3 regions of the Rahnella sp. PAMC25617 genome follow, and region 3 is predicted to be linked to each of the others. Evidence: predicted binding sites of a transcription regulator. Region 3 holds the regulator's gene; each other region holds the start of a gene.

Region 1 (5,121 bases), on a different contig from region 3:
TCCCGTGCCGGCGAACTGCTGCTGGGCGTAGGCATTCCTGTTGAGCAACATTATGGTCCGATGAGCGAAATCGCGCCGGGCTTTAAACTGCGTGTGCTTCTGGCGCAGGCACTGTTCTCGGATCCGGAAATTCTGCTGCTCGACGAACCAACGAACAACCTGGACATCGATACTATTCGCTGGCTGGAGCAGGTGCTGAACGAACGTAACAGCACCATGATCATCATTTCGCATGACCGTCACTTCCTGAACATGGTGTGTACGCACATGGCGGATCTGGACTACGGCGAACTGCGCGTATATCCGGGCAACTATGATGAATACATGACGGCGGCCACGCAGGCTCGTGAACTTCTGACAGCTAATAACGCCAAGAAGAAAGCGCAGATTGCTGAACTGCAATCGTTCGTCAGCCGCTTCAGCGCCAACGCCTCTAAATCTAAACAGGCAACGTCCCGCGCCCGTCAGATTGATAAAATTCAGCTCGATGAAATCAAGGCGTCCAGCCGTCAGAACCCTTACATGCGTTTCGAACAGGACAAGAAACTGTTCCGTAATGCGCTGGAAGTGGAAAAGATCACCAAAGGTTTCGACAACGGTCCGCTGTTTAAAAACCTCGGCCTGATGCTGGAAGTCGGCGAGAAAGTCGCGATTCTGGGTGCTAACGGTATCGGTAAATCGACCCTGCTGAAAACGCTGGTCGGTGAGCATGAGCCGGAAAGCGGTTCAGTGAAATGGTCTGAAAACTCTAAAATCGGTTATTACGCGCAGGATCACGAATACGAATTCGACGATACCCTGAACGTATTCGACTGGATGAGCCAGTGGAAATCCGAGAAAGATGACGAGCAGGCTGTACGCGGTGTGTTAGGCCGTCTGCTGTTCGGTCAGGACGATATCAAGAAGAAAGTGAAAGTGCTTTCCGGTGGTGAGAAAGGTCGTATGTTATTCGGGAAACTGATGATGCAACGTCCAAACATCCTGATTATGGATGAACCAACCAACCACCTTGATATGGAATCCATCGAGTCACTGAACATGGCGCTGGAAATGTATGAAGGAACGCTGATCTTCGTTTCCCACGACCGTGAATTCGTCAGCTCACTGGCAACGCGTATTCTGGAAATGACCCCGACGCGCGTGATTGATTTCTCTGGTAACTACGAAGACTACCTGCGTAGCCAGGGCATCAATTAAACCTCGTCATCCTTCAAGCTGTCTCTGCGTTGGCTTTCCTCACAAACCCCGGTCACATACTGATGTATGCTCCCGGGGATTTGTTCAGTTGCCGCCTTGATACAACTCGAATGATTTAGAGGTTCTTATTATTTAAAACCGCCGCCGATAAAGGCGGTTTTTTTGTGTCTGGATTTACTGATTCAACAATCACCACACACTTCACAATGCGGATCTTTCATCAGTTTCATTTCGCGAAACTGCAACGTCATGGCGTCGAACATCAGCAGTTTTCCGCGCGGGGTTTCGCCAAATTTTGTCAGCAGTTTGATGGTTTCCATCGCCTGCAAGCTGCCGATGGTGCCGACCAGCGGGGCCATGACGCCAGCTTCCACGCAGGTCAGCGCATTTTCACCGAATAACCGGCTCAGGCAGCGGTAGCAGGGTTCCTGCGGCTGGTAGGTAAATACGCTGAGCTGACCTTCCATACGGATAGCAGCGCCGGAGACCAGCGGTTTTTTCTGCGCGAAACATTCATTGTTCAGCTGATTACGCGTCGTGACATTGTCGGTGCAATCCACCACCACGTCGCAGGCGGCGATCAGCTCACGTAACAAATCGTCATCCGCCTGAGCATTTACCTGATTTAAGCGGATGTGCGGATTGATTGCCGCCAGCGCTATGGCGGCGGAGTCGACTTTCGGCATCCCGATCCGCGCGTCAGTGTGCAGCGTCTGGCGTTGCAGGTTTGAGAGCGATACCGTATCGAAATCCAGCAGCGTTAACGTACCGGTGCCTGCCGCCGCCAGATATTGCGCGGCGGCGCAGCCTAAACCTCCCAGCCCGACAATCAGCGCGTGGCTGGCTTTCAGCTGTTCCTGCGCATCAAAATCAAACCCTTTCAGTACTATCTGGCGGTTATAGCGCAGGGTTTCAGCGTCCGTCAGTTCCTGCAGAGTCGCCATGTTCAGCTCCGCAGCAGCGCGTTAAAAGGCTCGACTTCAACGATTTCACCAGCCGTAACATTGTCGCGTTCACGCTCAAGCACGATAAAACAGTTAGCCTGGCTGAAGGAGCTGAAGACGTGCGATCCCTGATGGCCGGTAGTGCGCACTTCCAGCTGACCTTCTGCATTGGTGCTGAAAATACCGCGCTGAAAATCGAGGCGGCCGGGCGATTTTTTCAGCGGCGTTACGGCTTTCGCTTTCAGGCGTGGCGGGAACTGCCAGGCACTGTGACCGGAAAGCTGAGCGATAAATGGCTGAACCAGCTGATAAAACGTCAGTGCAGCCGACACCGGATTCCCCGGCAGCCCGCAGAACCAGCTGTCTTTCAGTTTTCCGAAAGCAAACGGTTTGCCCGGTTTCATGGCCAGTTTCCAGAAACCAATTTCGCCCAGTTCATCCAGCATCTGTTTGGTGTAATCGGCCTCACCGACGGAAACACCGCCGCTGGAAATCACCAAATCGGCAAATTCATTGGCTTCTTCAAACGCTTTACGCAATGCCTGCGGATCGTCGCGGATAATGCCTAAATCCAGCACCGTACAGCCGAGTTGCTCGAGCATCAGCCGCACGGCAAACCGGTTCGTGTCATAAATCTGGCCTTCCTGCAGAGGCGTACCGACAGGTTGCAGCTCATCACCGGTGGAAAATACGGCGACTTTCAGCGGCTTCCAGACCTGTACTTCAGTCACGCCAAGGGACGCCAGCAGCGGTAATTCTGCCGCCCCCAGACGCACGCCCGCAGGCAAAACGCTGTCGCCTTGCTTAATGTCGTCTCCGGTCAGGCGGATATTCTGGCCTTTTTGCGCCGTTGCTGTGAAACGTATTCCCGCGTCTGAAACTTCTGCCTGTTCCTGCATGATCACTGTGTCGGCACCGGCCGGAACCGGCGCACCGGTCATGATGCGGATACAGGTTCCGGCAGGCCATTCGCCATGAAAAGGCGCGCCGGCAAAGGCTTTTCCCGCCACCGGAAGGACAGCGCCCTCGTGCAGATCTTCAATGCGCAGGGCATAACCGTCCATCGCGGAGTTATCAAAAGGCGGGACAAAAATCGGGGAAAGCACCGGCGCCGCAGTAATACGGCCAGCGGCGGTTGCCAGTGGCAACGATTCGGCATCCTGCGCTGTTTTTTTCGGAACGTAAGCGCGCATTTTATCCAGCGCTTCCTGAAGTGAGATCAAACCTGCAGTGTTGAATTCCATCAAAATTCCTTAGTGATTCAGCCCGGCGACGCGGGCGTACTCACCGGCGACGGACGGGAAAATGGGGCATGAGCATAGTATGACAGAGAATCGGGACGAACCAAAAACCGCTGAAGGCGTAAAAACTTCGTGGGGATTTCTGAAAAATTGAGATCGATCCCAAAATTACGGATGTAACGCGGTTATCATAGTTACCGTTATTTGTGATTTGTGTCACATATCTGTCATATACACAGGAATAACCGGTGCTTAAAAAAAATCGCCATCAGGCCATCCTTCAGTTGGTAGAACAACATGAAGTGTTACAGGTTAGCGAACTGGCACAATCGCTGGATGTGAGTCTTGAAACGATCCGACGTGATTTGAGTGAAATGCAGGACAAGGGATTGATTTTACGCCGCCATGGACGCGCGCGTCGTCTGGCCGCTCAGCCAGAAACATCCTGGCTAAACAGTTTGCAGCGCTGCCCGCAGCTTTAAAGGCGCAGCTAAATAAGAAAAGGGAAGGCTTTTATGCCTTCCCTTTTTTATGCATGAATTTATGCGTAGTAAATGTTATGCCGCCATTTCGCGGTGGATTTTTTCCGCTTTACTGCGCACACCGGCGATGATCACCGCCAGCACCAGCAGAACGTAAGATACGGTCGCAATATTCAGTGCCCAGAACAGGCCGTATTCGCGGTAAATGAATGATGAGAAGGAAGCGAAAATCAGCGTACCGACGGAAGCCGTCGTCAGCAGCGCAGAGGTCAGCGTTGGAGGTGAGTTTTTCACCTGCAGGCTGCCGTAGCTCATCAGGCCGGAGAACATACCGGAGTTACAGAAGCCGAACAGGCCAACGGCAATCATCACCAGCGTGGTGTTTTCGTTGTGTGTCACCACAAACAGGCTGATTAACCCGACGATGGCCGACGCAAACAGGAAGGTACGCAGTTTCACAAAACGCACGGTGAACTGGTTCAGGAACAGGCCAATCGCTTTCACCATCCAGTAAGTGGTGATGTAGATCGCCGCTTTGTCAGTGTCCAGACCGAAATGCTCATGCAACCAGCTTGGCATCCACAGGGTGAAAACCAGCTCGCTGAAGACGAAGGCGAACAGGGCAAAACATAGCACGTACGCCGCGAAGCCCCACGGCTCTTTCGCTTCCCGCTCGCTTTTCGCCACTTTTTCCGGCTGCGCAACGGTCGGGAATTTCTGACCCACACACAGCAGGATCATCAGCACGCTCAGCGTACCCATGATGCCGTACATCGCCAGCCAGCTCGCGCCATGCTTGAACAGGAAACCGAGCACCAGAGACAGCGTCATGCCGGAAAGCGCAAAGAAGAAGTCGGTGAAGATTAAGTTGGCGGAACGCTTTTTCGGGTCGTCATTAATACGCACAACCAGATAGCTGCCAATCGACATCATCAGGCCAGCTGTCGCACCAATCAGGAAAACGCCGATGCCGAACAGGGTAATCGACGGCATCACGAACAGCGCGATACAGGTCAGGATGGTGACAATTGACCCGGTGATCAGCTGCTTGCCCAGATCGAACTTACGCATCAGGATGCCACTGATCATAATCGGCAGGAATAAACCGATGTTCATCAGTGAGAACATGAGGCCGATAAAGGCCGGATCTTTATTAAAAGCCGTCGCGACTGGCCCGATAACGATGCCCAGAGTGGAGACGAGGCCCCCTGTAAAAAAGTAACTTAGCCATGAGATCACATTAATCCGGCGGCGGTT
Region 2 (5,121 bases), on a different contig from region 3:
TGATGATGTCATCAATGTTTTCGATATGACCGTATTGCAGGTAGCTTTCATAAGGAGATGCGGTTTTAGGATCTGCCAGACGCTGCCAGCTGTAAACGAAATCAGCGGCGGTCACAGGGTCACCGTTGGACCATTTAGCTTCAGGACGCAGGTGGAAGGTCCAGACTTTAAAATCTTTGTTTTCCCAGCTGGTTGCTACGCCAGGAATAACGCTGCCGTCTTTACTGTCGGTATTCACCAGGCCTTCGAGCAAATCACGGATAACGTTGGATTCTGGTACGCCTTCAACTTTATGTGGGTCGAGAGACTGAACTTCTGAGCCGTTGTTACGAACCAGTTCTTGTTTGGCTGCCAGAGTGACACCTGCTGGCACATTGGCTGCAAATGCATTATTCACTGACACCGCGCCAACCGCAGCCATAATGCAGGCAGCCAGCAGATTTTTTTTTGTGATGTTGGTCATTTTTATTCAACTCCAGTTTTTATTATGAACTTGCACGCCGGGGTGCAAGATAAACCCTTGCTGGGTCAACGGATCTCATGAGCAGGAACGAATTGCTCATGAAAAGCCCCATGTAGTTACCACCCGCAGATGGCTGTCCCCTACTACTGCATGTGTTACCTGGTAAGTCCGTTAAACCTCTGGCTGTTAATCGCCTTGCGGTTTCTGAGATCGTTAAGGATGATCTCCCTCCATTTGATTCACCCCGTGCGCGACAAAAAGAATTCTGTGGCGAACCAGGCAATCACATACTGTTATTCCTGCACTTAACAATATTATTTTCTTATTCACCCGACTTAGGGCGACAGAAAATCCTTCGCAGTTAAATGCGAGCCATCAAATTAATAAGAAGAAGATCTGAAGATTTGTTTAGCTGATCATGAAAATTCAGCATAAGGCGGTTTGATGTCGTCAACGTTATGCCCGGTTTTCTTTTTGCAGAAAACACATGAGGATAAATTTGCAGTAAGCATTGCGACACGACACTCTCCAAAAACAAATAAAATGGCTTCAATCTTTTTCGCACTAGCAAGAATCGTGCTCACCAGGAGCATTGCTCTAAACAAAAATCCATTTTTGAAGGCGATTTGAAAATTATCAGAACCCTGTTACGCGCGCCAATAAATTTTGCAAATTTGTTACGCAATTCTCTTTTACTCGTAACAGTCTTTACAACAGGTCAGTCAGGCAGAGAGCAGAAAACAGCATTAACTCGCTGATTTAAAGAATCTTTATGGCGAAATTACTCATCAAAGCCCTACCGGAGACTGTTCAAGAACTCGCCTGACACAATCAGTTAACATTGTTAGATTTATAAGAATAAACACCTGTTAACTGCTGTGTTAACACTAATAACATCTCGATACAGCCTGCACAAGCCTTACAGAATGATGTGGGCAAATTAACGTCAATACGGGCAATAAACGCCAGTAATTAGCGAATAATTAGCTAAGTTTATTTAAAGAAATGAGGACTTGGATTGAAAAGAGGAGTGAGACGAGGGTTTGCGCCACATTAGGGTGCAATCGCTCTGAATTAAGTCATTAGCTGCACTATAATAAGGCATTCGATTATAAGTGGAAGTGATAATTATCACGAAAACACCTGAGTATTTTCGTGATAATTCGGCCGCTAATTGATTAAAGAAGGCCCGGGAAAATCGCTTTTATACCTGTCACAATAAATTCAATGCCCAGTGACATCAGCAGCAATCCCATAATACGGGTGATGACGTTAATGCCGGTTTGCCCCAGCAGACGCACCAGTAAAGGTGCCGCCCTGAACAGCAGCCAGCAGCAGAAGGCGAAGAACATGATAGCAACAGTCAGACCCAGCAGGTTTGGCCAGCTGTGATAACGCGAACTCCAGACGATTGTTGAACTGATTGCACCGGGTCCTGCCATTAAAGGCAACGCCAGCGGAACTACACCGACGTTTTCGCGGATCGCTGTTTCTGACTTTTCCTGCTTGTTCTGTTTATCTTCCCCGAGCTTTCCGCTGATCATCGACATGGCGATAGTGACCACAAGGATCCCGCCGGCAATACGGAATGAATCAATGGAAATGCCAAACAGGTGCAAAATTGCATCGCCGAGGAACAGCGCAGTCGACAATATAATGGCAACAGACAGGTTGGCCGTCATATTGGTTTTGTTACGCCCTGCCGCCGCCTGATAGCTGGTCATGCTGATAAACACGGGCAAGATCCCCACAGGATTGACCAGTGCAAACAGCCCGACAAAGAATTTGATATAACCAGAAAAATCTAATAAAGATTGGCTCACGCAGAACTCCGCACAGTTACGCCGGTAGATGAAGGTTTTGATGGGCGCTAATGTACTGGAATCGCAGTAAAGGCGCCACGCCGTTTCATAGTTTTTATCACCAGATTTCCAAATAAAGGCAGTGGATAAGACTTTTGTTAAAAATCAGTTTTTTTATTGATAACTTTAGATACAAAACTGTATTATCCACGGGCTAATTTGATAATTATTCTCAATAAACTACTGCTGAAAGGTGTCAGCTTCGGTATTTAGTGATCCAGATCAAATTACGTCTGCCTACAAATAGGTAAGCTTTGTGCATAGTCACTCAACGGTAGTTTGCAGAACAAATATTCGTCAAGCCACGTTGAATGAGGAGTTATCTACTACCTTACGTGCTTCACTACTGGAAGCTCTTTAAGCAAATAAAGAGACAAAGACAACACCTTGAGAATCATAGAGTTAATTAGTTTCTCACGGTGACTGATAGCAGGTCTATACTAGTCTTTGGCAAGTTATTTACTAAAAGAGTTTAACTTTATCAGGAGAGCATCATGGCTGTAACAAATGTCGCTGAACTAAACGCACTCGTTGCGCGAGTCAAAAAGGCACAGCGCGAATATGCCAACTTCAGTCAGGAACAAGTAGATAAGATTTTCGCTGCCGCCGCTCTGGCTGCTGCCGATTCTCGTATTCTGCTCGCCAAACTGGCCGTTGAAGAATCCGGAATGGGTATTGTCGAAGACAAAGTGATCAAAAACCACTTCGCCTCCGAATATATCTACAATGCTTACAAAGACGAAAAAACCTGTGGCATCCTGGGCCAGGATGACACTTTCGGTACCATCACTATCGCTGAACCCATCGGCCTGATTTGCGGTATCGTCCCAACTACCAACCCCACTTCCACTGCGATTTTCAAAGCGCTTATCAGCCTGAAAACACGTAACGGTATTATCTTCTCTCCACACCCACGTGCTAAAAACGCGACTAACAAAGCGGCAGACATCGTTTTACAGGCTGCTATCGCTGCCGGTGCGCCAAAAGACATCATTGGCTGGATTGATGAACCAAGTGTAGAACTTTCTAACCAACTTATGCACCACCCGGATCTGAACCTGATTCTGGCAACCGGTGGTCCGGGCATGGTTAAAGCAGCCTACAGTTCCGGTAAGCCAGCAATCGGCGTGGGTGCAGGTAATACCCCGGTCGTTGTAGATGAAACTGCAGATATCAAACGTGTTGTTGCTTCCGTGCTGATGTCCAAAACCTTCGATAATGGCGTAATCTGTGCGTCTGAACAGTCCATCATCGTGGTTGATTCTGCTTATAACGCAGTTCGTGAACGTTTCGCATCGCACGGCGGCTACATGCTGCAAGGCAAAGAGCTGAAAGCTGTTTCAGATATCATTCTGAAAAATGGTGGCCTGAACGCGGCTATCGTAGGCCAGCCAGCGACTAAAATTGCCGAAATGGCCGGCATCAAAGTGCCAGCTCATACTAAAGTGTTAATTGGTGAAGTCAGCGTTGTTGACGAATCAGAACCATTTGCACACGAAAAACTGTCCCCTACCCTCGCGATGTACCGTGCTAAGAACTTCGAAGACGCGGTTGCTAAAGCTGAGAAACTGGTAGAAATGGGCGGTATCGGCCATACCTCTTGCCTGTATACAGACCAGGACAACCAACCAGAACGTGTGAACTATTTTGGCAACAAAATGAAAACCGCACGTATCCTGATCAACACCCCGGCTTCTCAGGGTGGTATCGGTGACCTGTACAACTTCAAACTTGCTCCTTCTCTGACGCTGGGTTGCGGTTCATGGGGTGGTAACTCCATCTCTGAAAACGTCGGTCCTAAACACTTGATCAACAAGAAAACTGTAGCGAAGCGAGCAGAAAACATGTTGTGGCATAAACTTCCAAAATCTATTTACTTCCGTCGTGGCTCACTGCCAATCGCACTGGAAGAAGTGGCTACTGATGGAGCAAAACGCGCATTCATCGTCACTGACCGTTTCCTGTTCAATAACGGCTATGCAGATCAGATTACCAGCGTTCTGAAAAGCCACGGCATTGAAACAGAAGTGTTCTTTGAAGTAGAGGCTGACCCAACGCTGAGCATTGTTCGTAAAGGTGCTGAGCAAATGAACTCCTTCAAACCAGACGTCATTATCGCGCTGGGTGGTGGTTCACCGATGGACGCCGCTAAAATCATGTGGGTTCTGTACGAACATCCGGACACTCAGTTCGAAGATTTGGCGCTGCGCTTTATGGATATTCGTAAACGTATCTACAAATTCCCGAAAATGGGCGTGAAAGCGAAAATGATCGCCGTCACCACCACTTCCGGTACTGGTTCAGAAGTGACTCCGTTTGCGGTTGTTACCGATGATGCAACTGGTCAGAAATATCCACTGGCTGACTATGCGCTGACACCTGATATGGCTATCGTTGATGCTAATCTGGTGATGAACATGCCTAAATCACTGTGTGCTTTCGGTGGTCTGGATGCTGTGACTCACGCACTGGAAGCTTACGTTTCTGTACTGGCTAACGAATATTCCGACGGTCAGGCTCTGCAGGCACTGAAACTGCTGAAAGAAAACCTGCCAGCCAGCTACAACGAAGGGGCTAAAAATCCGGTAGCACGTGAGCGTGTTCACAATGCGGCAACTATTGCGGGTATCGCGTTCGCTAACGCCTTCCTTGGGGTTTGTCACTCAATGGCCCATAAACTGGGTTCAGAGTTCCATATTCCACACGGTCTGGCTAACGCAATGCTGATTTCTAACGTCATCCGCTACAACGCCAATGACAACCCAACTAAACAGACTGCTTTCAGTCAGTATGACC
Region 3 (5,121 bases):
TCCGGCAGTCATCGCCAGTCCGGCGGAAGACAGCAAAATCGACTGCGCAAAGGTTCGCTTCTCAACTGCGAAATTAGACACTACCGCTTTGGCGCAGGACGCAGGATAGCCGGAATGGCCGACGCCGGAGAGAAACCGGAACGTGACCAGCAATCCCAGGCTGAGGCCCAGCGTTCCGAAACACAGCGCGAAGCCGCCCAGCAAGAACAGCGACATGCCGAGCACTTTTTTGTAGCCGAACCGGTCATTCAGCCAGCCCGCAGGGATCTGAAACAGCGAATAGGCCAGGAAGAAAATGCCGGTGATATACCCCAGCTGTTCAGGTTGCAGATTAAATTCGCGCTCGATGGGCAGCAGCGCAAAGCCCATCACTGTTTTATCGATATACACCACGGCATAACCGACAAATAGCAGGAAGATCATCAGGGAACGACTTTTCATAGCGGATATCCCTTTTTGTTATCACCACGTCAGATTTTCTCACTGCCGGATGAATCGTAAAATGCGACATGCATCACGTAATCAACTGAATAACAACATATTATTTTTCGCGATCCTGACGCTATCAGCTTTACAGCGTGACCATAAGATGCAATTTTTGGGCGGGTGATGCTTTTTACTGATAGGGATCGTGATGCGCTATTTGCCGAAATTGCAGCAACTGAAGGTTTTCCAGCAGGTTATCCGCAGCGGCAGTATTCGCGGCGCGGCGCGGGCGTTGAATCAGTCACAACCGGCGGTCAGCAGAACATTGCGTGAACTGGAACAAACGCTCGATACGCAGCTGATCGTGCGTGGCAATCAGGGGATGACGCTGACCGAAACGGGGCGGGCATTTGCACAGCGTATGCAATTTATCCTCGAAGAGCTTGAGCGCGCCGCCGATGAAATTCGCCAGATCGAACAATATTCGCAGGGCTCCGTCGCCATTGGATTTTCATCGCTGCTGGCGCTGACGGTTTTTCCCGGACTGGCAGGAGAATTTAAGACGCAGTTTCCGCAGTCCAAACTGCTGATCAAAGAGGGGCAACTTTCCACGTTATTACCTGCACTGCGCGAAGGGAAACTGGATTTCGCAGTCGGTACCGCCGGGCCGGGATTTCCGCTGGAAGATCTGGTACGTGAGCCACTGTTCAGCGCACCTTTCTGCGTTATCGCCCGGCGTGGACATCCGCTGGCAGGCTCCACAACTCTGGAGGAATTACAGGATGCGCGCTGGCTGTTGCCCGAAACGGATATGGGGTATTACCAGCAAATCAGGGTATCGATGGGAGGATTTCATCAGCCGGCAGCGGAAATGCCGGTGCATACAGATTCGGTGGTGTGCGGGCTAAATATGGTGTTGCAGTCTGATTATCTGACCATTGTGGCGCGGGCGATGAAAGCGCCGTTCGGATTGCAGGACAGGCTGAGTGTGCTCAATATCGATACCCTGCCGCAGGCGGAATATTGCGTGCTTTACTCGCAAAAATCGCCGCTGACGTTTGCCGCGCGGCGATTTTTGGATTTATTGCGCAGCCAGTGCCACGCGTATGACTGGTCGTAACTTATTCGACGCTGATCACTTCAAAGCTGTGCGTGATGGTCGCCGCTTTGCCGAGCATCAGGGACACAGAGCAGTACTTTTCCGCAGACAGGCTAACGGCACGTTCGACAATCTTATCGGTGAGATCTTTACCGGTGACGATAAAATGCAGATTGATGTGCGTGAACAGGCGCGGCGCTTCTTCGCGGCGTTGTGAGGTCAGCTTGACTTCACAATCACGCACGTCATTACGGCCTTTTTGCAAAATAGACACCACATCAATCGCGCTGCAACCGCCTGCGGACATCAGCAGCATTTCCATCGGGCTGGGTGCTTTATCGCCCGCATTACCATCCATAGAAATCTGGTGGCCTGACGCTGACTCGCCTAAAAACGTCAGCCCTTCTACCCATTTTACGCGTGCGTGCATGAACTATTCTCCCGGTGAATAAACTCGTCGAATTCCGCTCCCAGAGTACCCTTCCACCTAAAATCTGGCAACGTAACCCGATCGCCATCATGCTGAAGCGAGACAACAGAAGACAGCATTGCAAACCTGTGCTACAAACAAAGCCGAAACATACTTTCCAGTGAATTGCGGTGACGGTTTTCGCGGTTTAAGAACAGAACCCACGGTGATAACGGCAATAATCAGGCTGTTTCACTCCGACACCCGCTTGCAGCATTTCTGGGGAGTTATATGCTGAAAGGGCGCTTTTTTTATGAAGTGCCGTACAGGGAACTCTGAGCCCTGTGATTTTGGGCAGCGATAACAACAGAGGATAATAGCAAATGGTTCTCGGCAAGCCACAAACAGACCCGACTCTTGAATGGTTCCTGTCTCACTGTCATATACATAAGTATCCTTCTAAAAGTACGCTGATTCACCAGGGTGAAAAAGCCGAAACGCTTTACTACATCGTGAAAGGGTCAGTTGCTGTCCTTATCAAGGATGAAGAAGGCAAAGAAATGATACTGTCCTACCTTAACCAAGGTGACTTCATCGGCGAGCTGGGACTCTTCGAAGAAGGTCAGGAACGTAGTGCGTGGGTTCGTGCAAAAACTGCCTGTGAAGTGGCTGAAATTTCTTATAAAAAATTCCGCCAGCTGATTCAGGTTAACCCGGATATTCTGATGCGTCTTTCCGCGCAGATGGCAAACCGTCTGCAAGTGACGTCAGAGAAAGTCGGCAACCTGGCCTTCCTCGACGTAACAGGGCGTATCGCTCAAACTCTCCTTAATCTGGCTAAACAGCCTGATGCGATGACCCATCCGGACGGGATGCAAATCAAGATCACCCGTCAGGAAATCGGCCAAATCGTCGGTTGTTCACGTGAAACAGTCGGACGTATTCTCAAAATGCTTGAAGATCAAAGTCTGATCTCGGCACACGGTAAAACGATTGTCGTTTACGGCACACGTTAATCCCTTAAAAATCGGCGCGGCAGAATACTGTCGCGCCTTTTTTATGGGCTAAGCTTTATCCATGACGCTATGGCGAAGACTGTTTTACCATCCGGAAGTTAACTACGCGCTGCGCCAGACGCTGGTGTTGTGCCTGCCCGTTGGTATCTGCTGGTTGTTCGGCAATCTGCAAATGGGGCTGCTGTTCTCTCTTTGTCCTGCCTGCTGCAACGTCGCGGGCCTCGATACTCCGCACAAACGCTTTTTCAAACGCCTGATAATTGGCGGAACGCTGTTTGCCGTGAGCAGCATTCTGCTGCAAGTGATGCTGGAAAGCTGGCACATCCCCCTGCCGCTCATCATGTTGTCGCTGGCATTACTGCTTGGCGTGACCGGCGAAATCAGCCCGTTGCATGCGCGGCTGTTGCCCGGCGCGCTGGTGGCGACCATCTTCACACTGAGTATGGTCGGCGTACGCCCTATATGGCAGGCGCCGGTGCTTTTCGCCGCCGGTACGGCCTGGTACGGATTATTTAACTGGGCGTGGTTTCGCATATCGGAAGAACAGCCGATGCGCGAAACGCTCAGCCAGCTCTATCTGCAACTCGCGGATTACTTCGAAGCTAAATACAGCCTGCTGACGCAACACACCGATCCTGAAACCGCGTTACCCCCGTTGCTGACGCGACAGCAGCAGGTCATCGACCTGATTGCCCTGCTCTATCAGCAACTGCACATGCTGCCGCAACACGGCCATCATCATCACCATAAAAGACTGTTTCAGCGTTTTCAGGTCGCGCTTGATTTGCAGGAGCACATCACGGTGAGCCTGCATCAGCCGGAAGAAGTGCAGAAGCTGGTGGAAGAAAGCCACGCCGAAGCGGTTATCCGCCGTAATGCGCAGGTGATTTCCGCCCGTCTGCGGGTCATCGCCGACGACATTCTTTATCACCGTTTATCCGCGCGGTTTACGATGGCCAACGAGCTGGCCGCGCTGGAAAAAATTGCCGCGCGCAATCCTGAGAACCCGGTCGGCCAGTTTTGCTACTACCACTTCAGCCGCATTGCGCGCCTGCTGCGGACACAGCGCCCGTTGTACAAACGTGACCTGATGAACACTCAGCCGCGTTTACCCTTCTGGCCTGCGCTGAAAAGCTATCTTTCCTTCAAATCTGTCGCCCTGCGCAATGCCGCCCGTCTGGGGATCATTCTGGCGATTGGCAGTAGCCTGGGCCTGTTCTTTAATCTGCCCAAGCCTTACTGGATTTTGCTGACCATCATGCTGGTGAGTCAGAACGGTTATAACGCCACGCGCGTGCGTATCCAGCACCGTGCGCTGGGCACGCTGGCCGGATTGCTGATTGCCGCCGGATTGCTGAAGCTGGAATTACCCGAAGGCATCACGCTGATGTGTATGCTGATCGTCACGCTGGTGTCGTATACGGTGCTGCGTAAAAACTACGGGCTGGCGATGGTCGGCATGACCGTGACGGCGGTATATACCCTGCAACTGCTGGCGATGAACGGCGTGCATTTTCTGGTACCGCGACTGGTGGATACGCTGATCGGCTGCGCGCTGGCGTTCGGCGGCACCATCTGGCTGTGGCCGCAATGGCAGAGCGGATTACTGCGTCAGAACGCGCACCAGGCGCTGGAAACCTATCAGGATGCTATCCGCTTACTGCTTGAAGAAAACCCGGATACATCGAAGCTTGCCTACACCCGTATGCAGGTCAATCAGGCGCACAACAAGCTTTTCACGTCACTGAATCAGGCCATGCAGGAGCCCGGCTTTAACTCGCATTATCTGGCGGATATGCGCTTGTGGGTGACGCACAGCCAGTTCATTGTCGAGCACATCAACGCGATGACCATCCTCGCCCGCGAGCATTACATGCTACCGGAGAAACTGGCGACGGAGTATTTACAGACCTGTGAAATTGCGTTGCAGAGTTGTCAGCAGCGACTGCTTTATGACGGACCGGGCAATGAGAACACGCTGATCAATGCACCGGAACTGCATCCTGATATGCCACTGACCGAGATGGAACGCCATCTGCGGCGTGTGATTTCACATCTCAGCGTGATGCATACTATTTCGTCACTGGCGTGGAAGCAGAGACCACATCATGGGATCTGGTTGACGCGGAAGGCGTGAACGTGAAGGGGATTGCCCCTTTTAAATCCCCTTT

Evidence for each region. Region 3 encodes CRP, which controls carbon source genes, mostly activating them, when cyclic AMP is high. Its sites were predicted from a motif close to ATGTGANNNNNNTCACAT; they were not measured.
Region 1: a site for CRP is predicted at 3,587-3,604, ahead of ACM615_RS15370 (DeoR family transcriptional regulator). Genes of this name have one in related genera too.
Region 2: a site for CRP is predicted at 2,536-2,553, ahead of adhE (bifunctional acetaldehyde-CoA/alcohol dehydrogenase). Genes of this name have one in related genera too.

Annotation. Positions count from the first base shown of each region.
Region 1 covers NZ_JBOCUM010000012.1:69,673-74,793, forward strand. Annotated here, with positions in the region: gene ACM615_RS15355 (ABC-F family ATPase) at 1-1,197, shown strand, start outside; gene moeB (molybdopterin-synthase adenylyltransferase MoeB) at 1,380-2,141, opposite strand; gene moeA (molybdopterin molybdotransferase MoeA) at 2,144-3,385, opposite strand; gene ACM615_RS15370 (DeoR family transcriptional regulator) at 3,631-3,864, shown strand; gene tsgA (MFS transporter TsgA) at 3,940-5,121, opposite strand, start outside.
Region 2 covers NZ_JBOCUM010000002.1:40,187-45,307, reverse strand. Annotated here, with positions in the region: gene oppA (oligopeptide ABC transporter substrate-binding protein OppA) at 1-463, opposite strand, end outside; gene ACM615_RS01025 (YchE family NAAT transporter) at 1,642-2,286, opposite strand; gene adhE (bifunctional acetaldehyde-CoA/alcohol dehydrogenase) at 2,820-5,121, shown strand, end outside.
Region 3 covers NZ_JBOCUM010000019.1:203,499-208,619, reverse strand. Annotated here, with positions in the region: gene ACM615_RS22320 (MFS transporter) at 1-441, opposite strand, end outside; gene ACM615_RS22315 (LysR substrate-binding domain-containing protein) at 635-1,546, shown strand; gene ACM615_RS22310 (OsmC family protein) at 1,548-1,955, opposite strand; gene crp (cAMP-activated global transcriptional regulator CRP) at 2,318-2,950, shown strand; gene ACM615_RS22300 (YccS/YhfK family putative transporter) at 3,012-5,087, shown strand.